One region of the Mesorhizobium sp. B2-3-2 genome, then DNA from elsewhere that is predicted to be linked to it. Evidence: predicted binding sites of a transcription regulator. Region 1 holds the regulator's gene; each other region holds the start of a gene.
What was found. Region 1 encodes LexA, which represses DNA repair genes until DNA is damaged. Its sites were predicted from a motif close to TGTTCNNNNTGTGTTCNG; they were not measured.
Positions count from the first base shown of each region.

Region 1 (3,278 bases):
CGCCCGTCACAAGGGTCAGCAGGACTGGCCCGAGCAAGTTCAGGGTTTCGAGAGGATCGCGCGCCTGGCGAAGGGCGTCCTCCAGCAGCTTCCTTGCTTCTCCCGCATTGGCTTCGATCAGGGATCGAAACAGGACCTGCTTGTTGCCGTACCAGTTGTAGAGGGTTTCGTTCGAGGCCGATGCCCGCTTGGCGATGGCAAGCAGGGAGGCGCTTTTGTAGCCGGTTTCCCGGAGCACCGCATAGGCGGCCTCCTCTATCCGTTCACGTCGCGCGGCCTGCTTCGGCGTGGTCATTGGTGTCCCTCTTCGAAAACCGTACATTGTTATACGGTTTAGTCAAGCGAGCCGGAAGCAAGGAGCGAACGAACGCAGCCCGTCGCATTCGGTGATGCCTGGCCGCTTTCCGGCAGGAAGTTGGCTTTTTGGTTTCGTTTCGTTCACGAGCCGCGGAGATTTTGATCCGCCCCAAAAGGCAGCCGGCACCTGCCGGCCACACGGTTTGCAGGCTTGTACCAAGAGTGGAGATCGGCCGGGCCACAGGCCATTAACCAAAATAGTTTCAAAGAGGCTGAGAGCGCATTGACGACAGACCGCGCTGGCAGGATGCTGGCTGCGGGAGGGCCTTTCGTTTCCGCCGCCTTAACAAATTCATTAAACTTTAAATGGTTGCGGAACACAACTGGAACAGATAGTGTTTGTTCTGGGTTTGTTTTCTGATTCTGGTTCCAGACCCTTCGTGCAATGCCTTTGGGGGCCGCCATGCTCACGCGCAAGCAACATGAACTCTTGATGTTCATCCATGAACGGCTGAAGGAAAGCGGCATTCCGCCGTCCTTCGACGAGATGAAGGAAGCGCTGGACCTCGCCTCCAAGTCGGGAATTCATCGGCTGATCACGGCTTTGGAGGAGCGCGGCTTCATTCGCCGCCTGCCGAACCGGGCGCGCGCGCTGGAGGTGCTGCGCCTGCCGGATTCGATCGCGCCGGGTCTTAACGCGGCAAAGAAGTTCTCTCCGAGCGTCATCCAGGGCAGCCTTGGACAGGGCGGCCTTAACAGGCAGATCAAGCCGGCGGCGCCCTCGCGCCTGCCCGCCGCCGGCAATGACGACGACGCGGTTTCAGCGGTTTCGATCCCGGTCATGGGCCGTATCGCGGCCGGCGTGCCGATCGACGCTATCCAGCATCAGACGCATTCCATCTCGGTGCCGCCGGACATGATCATGGGCGGCGAGCATTATGCGCTGGAGGTCAAGGGCGATTCGATGATCGAGGCCGGCATCTTCGACGGCGATACGGTCATCATCCGCAACGCCGACACCGCAAGTCCCGGCGAGATTGTCGTGGCCCTGGTCGACGAGGAGGAAGCGACGCTGAAGCGCTTCCGTCGCAAGGGCGCCTCGATTGCGCTCGAGGCTGCCAATCCGGCTTATGAAACACGTATTTTCGGACCGGACAGGGTCAAGGTGCAAGGCAAGCTGGTCGGACTGATCAGGCGCTACTGAGCGGGTTCGGCGTTGGGCTTTTCGGGTTTGCGGTAGGGCGGCAGTCCCCGTGCCTCGCGCGAGAATTTTCGCTGTTCGTGCCAGGGGCGATATGGCCTGTCGACGGCAAAGCTGGCCTGGGCCGGTGCCGTCGCCGATTGCTGGTCGAAGAAGACGGCGGCACTTCCGTTCCGAGCGAGCTGCCGCTTGGTGATGACGAGAACCAGCGGATTGTGGCAGGGGTCGTAGCCCCGGGGGTCGTCGATGACGATCAGATCCGCATAGGCGCAGGCCCTCCAGGCATCCTTGCGATCCTCCACCTGCGCGATGATCGCCCCGGAGGGATGCCGGGCCATGCACAGGCCGGTGAAGCAATAGAAAGGCGCTCCCGCCGGAAGTTGCGCAGGATCGAAGATGTCGAACTGTCGGTCTCCGCTGTCGAACAGCTCCGGCGCAACTATGGTTTCGGATTTCAGCGCGCGTTTCCAGTTGTCGACGGTGAATTCGTTCGGGCGCGCCCGGTTGATCGCGAGCTCGCCGCCGCCGATCGGCAGCGCCACCAGGCGGGCATCCTCCGAAATCAGCACGTCCGGCGTGCGCGTGTCCGAAACGGTCAACAGGCCGGCGAGCGCGAAGGGAAGTGCCGCCAGCCGCAGCCATGTCGTGGCCATCGTCGCGATGACCAGGGCGATCGCGACCAGAAGGACGGATTGCTGCGAAATCAACCCGACCGCGTCGACCGGCGAGCGTTGCGAGATCCATCCCGATATGGCGATCATCATGGTCAGTCCCTTGCCCATCAGATAAAGGGATGGTCCATCGAACTCGAACGGCATCAGCAGCGCGCTGGCAACCGCAAGGAACATCACGACGGAAACGATCGGCATGACTGCAAGATTGGCGAACAGGCTGAGTGGTGAAACGCGCTGGAAATGCCAGATGGCGAAAAGCGCCGTGGCGCTTCCCGCGATGATCGAGGTCATCGCCAGCCCACCTGTCGCCAGCAGCAATTTTCGCGTCAGGAGGCCAGGCAAGGTCCGTTGCGGCGGCGGGGTCCGCGCTTTGTCGGCTTTGCGATCCGACCAGCCGGCATAGGCGCCGACCAGGGCCGCGGTGGCGGCGAACGACATTTGGAAGCTCGGCCCTACCACCTCGTGCGGCGACACCACGATGACGGCGATCGCCGAAATAGCCAGATTGCGCATGGTGAGTGCCGCCCGATCGAACAGGACGGCGATCAGCATCACCGCCAGCATGATGAAGCTGCGTTCGGCGGCAACGACGACGCCCGAAATGACGAGATAGGCGGCGATCGAGAAAAGTGCCGCCGCGGCCGCGTATTTCTTGACCGGCCGGCGGGAGGAAAAGTTCGGGAACAGCGCGAAGCCACCACGCAGCAGCCCCATGACGGTGCCGGCGACCAGCGCCATGTGCAGCCCGGAAATGGAGATGATGTGGTAGATGCCGGTGCGTCGCATCGCTTCGTTGATTTCGTCGGGAATCCCGGCGCGCACGCCCACGATCAGCGCCGCGGCGATCTCGCCCTCGGCGCCGCCGATGCTGTCCCTGATATGGTCGGCAATGCTTTCACGAGCACTCTCGATGGCGGCTGAAAGGGCGGCCCACAGCGGCCTATCATCGGCCGAGACGATCTTGGGATTTCCGAGAAAGAACCCGCTGGCACCGATGCCGGCGAAGTAGCTGTCGAAGGAAAAGTCGTAGCTGTCCGGCCGCACCGGCCCGGTCGGCGGCAACAGCTTGGCATAGCCGGTCACGAGCGAGCCGGCCGTCACCTCAG
Region 1 covers NZ_VFWA01000001.1:196,532-199,809, reverse strand. Annotated here, with positions in the region: gene FJ964_RS00945 (TetR/AcrR family transcriptional regulator) at 1-295, opposite strand, end outside; gene lexA (transcriptional repressor LexA) at 761-1,501, shown strand; gene FJ964_RS00935 (ComEC/Rec2 family competence protein) at 1,495-3,278, opposite strand, start outside.

Region 2 (3,278 bases), 350 kb from region 1:
CGAGGTCGTTGTGCTTGCCGCCGGCGCGAACGCTTTTCTGGGCGGTCGTGGCACGCGAATAGGGCCGCTTCTCCAGGCCGGTGAAGACGTTCTTGAACTGCACCATGCCGGCATTGGTGAACATCAGAGTCGGATCGTTGCGCGGCACAAGTGGGCTCGACGCCACGACCTCGTGACCCTCCTTGCGGAAATAGTCGAGAAATGTCGACCGGATCTCGTTCACGCCACTCATGAATGCTGCCTTTTCGAGAGAGCCGCCGGCCGGACCGGCGGAAAATGGGCTCTGCGCTTTAGAAGATGGAGCTGGCCTTTTAGCCGCCGCTTGGCACCCTGTCCAGAAACACGCAAGCTGGTCAATTCGCGGTTCACCAGCCGCTCAAAACGCAAACCGCCGGCACGGGGCCGGCGGTTCGAAACGCAATACTACAGAACTCGATTACATAAGCTCAAGTTGATGAACCTGGATTATGGCCGAACTCGGGCCGTAAACCGAATGCCAGATCGCGCCGGCGAACGCTTGGATTACGCCGGCGAACGCCTACATCGCGCCGGCTTCGTCCTCGAACCCATCGTCACCACCTTCGGAGCCGCCATTCTCGAGGAATTTTTCGGCGATCAGTCCGGCGTTCTGCCTGAGCGCAAGTTCGATCTCGCGCGCCGTATCGGGATTGTCGCGCAGGAACAGCTTCGCGTTCTCGCGGCCCTGGCCGAGACGCTGCGAATTGTAGGAGAACCAGGCGCCCGACTTCTCGACCACGCCGGCCTTCACCCCGAGATCGACCAGCTCGCCGGTCTTTGACACGCCTTCGCCGTACATGATGTCGAACTCGACCACCTTGAAGGGCGGCGCCAGCTTGTTCTTGACCACCTTGACGCGCGTCTGGTTGCCGACGACCTCGTCGCGGTCCTTGACCGAGCCGATGCGGCGGATATCGAGACGCACCGAGGCGTAGAATTTGAGCGCATTGCCGCCGGTGGTGGTTTCGGGCGAGCCGAACATGACGCCGATCTTCATGCGGATCTGGTTGATGAAGATGACCATGGTGTTGGAGCGCGAGATCGAGGCGGTCAGCTTGCGCAGCGCCTGGCTCATCAGGCGGGCCTGCAGGCCGGGCAGCGAATCGCCCATCTCGCCCTCGATTTCGGCGCGTGGCGTCAGTGCCGCGACCGAATCGACCACCAGCACATCGATGGCGCCGGAGCGCACCAGCGTATCGCAGATTTCAAGCGCCTGCTCGCCAGTGTCAGGCTGCGAGATCAGGAGGTTTTCGAGATCGACGCCGAGCTTGCGGGCATAGACCGGATCGAGCGCGTGCTCGGCATCGACGAAGGCGCAGATGCCGCCCTTCTTCTGGGCTTCCGCCACCGTGTGCAGCGCCAGCGTCGTCTTGCCCGAGCTTTCCGGCCCGTAGATCTCGATGATGCGGCCGCGCGGCAAGCCGCCGACGCCAAGCGCGATGTCGAGACCGAGCGAGCCGGTCGGCACGGTTTCGATCTCGACAACCTGCTCGTTCGCGCCGAGCCGCATGATCGAGCCCTTGCCGAAAGCTCGCTCGATTTGCGACAGCGCCGCATCCAGAGCCTTTGATTTGTCCACTGCCTTATCCTCTACAAGCCGCAAGCTGTTCTGAGCCATGATACATCACCCCGTAGTCGTCAATGAAGGCCGGACAATCCGTAATCCTTGGTTATTTGTACCTTTTTTGTTCTCATTTGGCAAGGGGGATCAAGCATTTGAAAAATAAGCAACATCCTGATTTGTTCTTTTTTTGTCTCAGGATTCGGCTCCAGCATGGCCGAACATTAGGCCAGGCTGGTTCGCCGTGCCGGCCTCACGAATCGCCGGCCGTTGCCTGCGAAGCTCCGTCGCACGGCATGGCGCTTGTGCGTGAGCGCCAACAAAGGTCATATCGGCGCATGGTGAAATCTCCAAGAGTCCTGGCGGTGGGCGGCGCCCATATCGACAGGCGCGGCCAGGTATCCGGCGCTTATGTGCCGGCTGCCTCCAACCCGGGCACGATGCGCGAGGATGTCGGCGGCGGCGTCTTCAACGCGTTGCGCAGCGCGGTGCGGCGAGGCGTCTCGGGCTCGCTGCTGTCGGTGCGCGGCGGCGATGCCGCCGCCGACACGGTTTCGCGCGCCATCGCCGAAGCAGGCATTGCGGACTTGTCCGCGGTGTTCCTCGACCGCACGACGCCGAGCTATACGGCGCTGATCGACCGCGAGGGCGAATTGCTCGTCGGCTTTGCCGACATGGCGCTCTATGAGCTGGCGTTTGCCAAACAGATCCGCCGCTCCAGGGTCCGCGAGGAGATCGCCGCCGCCGATGCCGTCCTGTGCGACGCCAATCTGCCATCGGCGGCTCTGGAGCGGCTGGCATCGCTTGCGGCCGGCAAGCCCGTCTTCGCCATTGCCATTTCACCGGCCAAGGTCGTGCGCTTGAAACCAGTGCTCGGCGGCCTGGCCGTCGCCTTCATGAACAGGCGCGAAGCGGTGGCGCTTGCCGGGCTTGACGATGCCGCCTCTCAGAAGATTATCGTCGACGGGCTGAGAAGCGCCGGTCTCGACAGCGCGGTGGTCACCGCGGGCGGCAGCCCGGTGCTCGGTTTCGACCGCGACGGCAGCTTTGCCGTCGTCCCGCCCCCTCCAAGAAAAATCGTGGACGTCACCGGCGCCGGCGATGCGCTTGCCGGCGCGACGGTCGCCGCCTTGCTGCGCGACATGCCCTTGCGTGCGGCGCTGCGCGAGGGCGTCGCCGCCGCGACGCTGGCCATCGAAAGCGCTGGCGCCGTTCCCGATTTCACCACGGCGACCTTCGCGCAAGCGCTGGCTCTTGTGCCCGATGAGCAGGAGATGGCATGAGACCGGCCAGTTCATGGTGCCGCCGTGCCGCTCAAGCGCCCGGAAGGATGCGCCGCACTCCGGATTGGAGATCCAGATGACCCCAGAGACCGCCCGCCCCTTCATCGATGTCCACGCGCCGGTGGCGCAAGCCTTGGCCGCCGGGAAGCCCGTGGTGGCGCTGGAAAGCACGATCATCACGCATGGCATGCCCTACCCCGATAATGGCGCCATGGCGGCCGACGTGGAAAAGATCATTGGGGATGGCGGCGGGGTGCCGGCGACGATCGCCGTGGTGGCAGGCCGCATCAAGATCGGCCTCTCCGACGGAGAACGCGAATCGCTCGCCATGACCGGCGATGCCATGAAGCTCTCGCGCGCCGATCTCGGCTTCGCCGTCGCGCAAGGGCGCACCGGCGGCACCACGGTTGCCGCCA
Region 2 covers NZ_VFWA01000001.1:550,999-554,276, forward strand. Annotated here, with positions in the region: gene alaS (alanine--tRNA ligase) at 1-232, opposite strand, end outside; gene recA (recombinase RecA) at 539-1,636, opposite strand; gene FJ964_RS02810 (carbohydrate kinase family protein) at 1,918-2,862, shown strand; gene FJ964_RS02815 (pseudouridine-5'-phosphate glycosidase) at 2,939-3,278, shown strand, end outside.
Region 2: the regulator LexA is predicted to act here: its motif matches at 1,694-1,711, upstream of recA (recombinase RecA).

Region 3 (3,278 bases), on a different contig from region 1:
GGTGTAGGTCTGGCCTGCCGCGAGCGGCGTGGTCTGGTCGGGATTGCCGGAATCCCAGTTCCAGATCAGCGCGCCCGTGGAGGCATCGAAGGCGCGGATGACGCCGGAGGGCTCCTGCGTGGAATAATTGTCGTTGACCGCGCCGCCGACGATGATCTTGCCGCCCGATATCAGCGGCGCCGAGGTCGAATAGTAATAGCCGGACTTGGGATAAGGCATGCCGGTCAGAAGGTTCAGCGTGCCGCCTTCGGCAAAAAACGGACAGACCTGACCGTTGGCGGCGTCGAGCGCGATCAGCCGCGCATCCGAAGTCGGCAGGTAGACACGCGCGGCGCAAGGCTGCCCGGCACCGATCTTGGCGTCGGCGTAATAGGAGACGCCGCGGCAGGTCTGGTGCTGGCGGTCCTTGTCGAGCTTGACCTGGGGATCGTAGCGCCACTTCTCCTTGCCCGTGGCGGCGTCGATGGCGATGGCGAAATTGTGCGGCGTGCAGATGTAGAGCGTATCGGCGATCTTCAGCGGCGTCACTTGATAGGTGGTCTCGCCGACATCGTCAGGACCCTTCACGTCGCCGGTGCGATAAGTCCAGGCCGGCTGCAGGTTGGCGACATTCTCCGGCGTGATCTGGTCGAGCGGCGAATAGCGCTGGCCATAGGGCGTGCGGCCGTAGAAGTGCCATTCGCCGGCAGGTACGTCGCCGCCGAGATCGGCCGCCGGGGTCACCTTGTCGGTGTTGAGATTGCCGGCAATACCCTTGGGATCGGTCGTCATTGAATAGCCGGCGACCGCCAGCGACGCCAACACCGCGAGAATGAGCGGCGCGCGGCCATCGGGACCAACAAGGCCCCGCCTCGCCCACGGCGTCAGCAGCCACAACGCGACGAGCACGATGATGCCGCCGCGCGGCCCGAGTTCCCACCAGTCGAAGCCGATTTCCCAGACCGCCCAGGCAAGCGTGCCCAGCACGATCGCGGCGTAGAGCCAGAGCGCGGTGGATCTGCGCCGGTAGAGCAGCCATGCGGCGATGAGGAAGGCGATGCCTGATATGATGTAGTACCAGCTACCTCCCAGTGAAGCCAACCAGATGCCGCCGGCGCCAAGCGCGAGGCCGATGAGGAGGAGAATGAGGGAGGTGATGGTGACAGCCAAGATGATACTCCTTCGACTGTTGCGCGCCTCGAGGCGGCTATGGGCAACAGGATCCCCTCCCTGCCCTTTGCCCAGCTTTCTCCCACCCGCCCTGCCTGTCAAGCAGGCCGGGAACAATCAGGGGTGGAACAAAACGTAGACAGTTCTGGTCTTTCTTCACCGAATCACTACATTCGGGGGCGATGTCCGGCTTTTCCGAAGACATGCCCTTTTTCGATGAACCCGATGCGCGGCCTACCGCCCCGTCGGGTATCGCCGCGCGCGCCATGGCTGCCCGCAGCGGCCACAACAACGCGCCCGACTATCTCAAGGGATTGAACCCCGAGCAGCGGCTGGCGGTGGAAACCACCGAAGGGCCGGTTCTGGTGCTGGCCGGTGCCGGCACCGGGAAGACGCGCGTCTTGACCACCCGCATCGCCCACATCCTGGCGACCGGAAAAGCCTTCCCCTCGCAGATCCTGGCCGTGACCTTCACCAACAAGGCCGCGCGCGAGATGAAGCAGCGCATAGGCATCCTGATCGGCGAAGGCAATGTCGAGGGCATGCCCTGGCTCGGCACCTTCCACTCGATCGGCGTCAAGCTCCTGCGCAGGCACGCCGAGCTTGCCGGGCTGAAATCTGACTTCACCATTCTCGACACCGACGACGTCGTGCGGCTGATCAAGCAATTGATCCAGGCCGAGGGCCTCGACGACAAGCGCTGGCCGGCCAAGCAGTTCGCGCAGATGATCGACGGCTGGAAAAACAAGGGACAAGGCCCGGCCGATATCGCCGAGGGCGATGCGCGCAGTTTCGCCAACGGCAAGGGCCGCGAGCTCTACAGGGCCTATCAGGAGCGCCTGCAGACGCTGAACGCCTGCGATTTCGGCGATCTGCTCTGCCACCCGATCCGCATCTTCCGCGCCAATCCGGACGTGCTGAAGGAGTATCACAAGCGGTTCAGATACATCCTCGTCGACGAGTACCAGGACACCAACACCGCGCAATACATGTGGCTGCGCTTGCTGGCGCAGCGGCCGCACGCTGGGCGTTCGTCGACGTTAACATCGACCGATCTGCGATCGGTCGAAGGCCGCAAGCCCGACCGGGCGTCCGAGTCTGTGCGAGGCCCGCGCGGAGGGCCCGCGCCGGCAGGCGCGGAACAGCCCGTGAGCGAAAACAAAGTCAACATCTGCTGCGTCGGCGACGACGACCAGTCGATCTATGGCTGGCGCGGCGCGGAGGTCGACAACATCCTGCGCTTCGACAAGGATTTTCCGGGCGCCACCATCATCCGGCTGGAGCGCAATTATCGTTCCACCGCGCATATCCTCGGCGCCGCTTCGCACCTCATCGCCCACAATGAGGGCCGCTTCGGCAAGACGCTGTTCACCGATCGCGACGATCCCGAGGACGGCAAGGTCAACGTCCACGCCGCCTGGGATTCCGAGGAGGAAGCGCGCGCCGTCGGCGAAACCATCGAGGCCTATCAGCGCCAGAAGCACAATCTCAACGACATGGCCATCCTGGTGCGCGCCTCCTTCCAGATGCGCGAATTCGAGGACCGTTTCGTTACGCTCGGCCTCAACTACCGCGTCATCGGCGGCCCGCGCTTCTATGAGCGCATGGAGATCCGTGACGCGCTTGCCTTCTTCCGCGTCGTCGCGCAAGGCGCCGACGATCTCGCCTTCGAGCGGATCGTCAATGTACCCAAGCGCGGCCTCGGCGAAACCACCATCCGTCAGATCCACGACACGGCGCGGGCGCTGCGCGTGCCGATGCTGGAAGCCGCCGGCAAGCTCGCCGAGAGCGACGAGTTGAAGCCCAAGCCGCGCGCCGCATTGCGCGAGGTCGCGGCCAATTTCGAACGCTGGCAGAAGGCGCTGGAAACCACGCCGCACACAGAACTCGCCGAGACCATCCTGGAAGAGAGCGGCTACACCGACATGTGGAAGAACGACCGTTCGGTCGAGGCGCCCGGCCGGCTGGAGAACCTGAAGGAGCTGATTCGCTCCATGGAAGAGTACGAATCACTGCGCTCCTTCCTCGAACATGTCGCGCTGGTCATGGATGCCGAGCAGAACGCCGAACTCGACGCCGTCAACATCATGACGCTGCATTCGGCCAAAGGCCTCGAATTCGAAACCGTC
Region 3 covers NZ_VFWA01000016.1:124,396-127,673, reverse strand. Annotated here, with positions in the region: gene FJ964_RS26105 (glucose/quinate/shikimate family membrane-bound PQQ-dependent dehydrogenase) at 1-1,149, opposite strand, end outside; gene FJ964_RS26100 (UvrD-helicase domain-containing protein) at 1,332-3,278, shown strand, end outside.
Region 3: the regulator LexA is predicted to act here: its motif matches at 1,274-1,291, upstream of FJ964_RS26100 (UvrD-helicase domain-containing protein).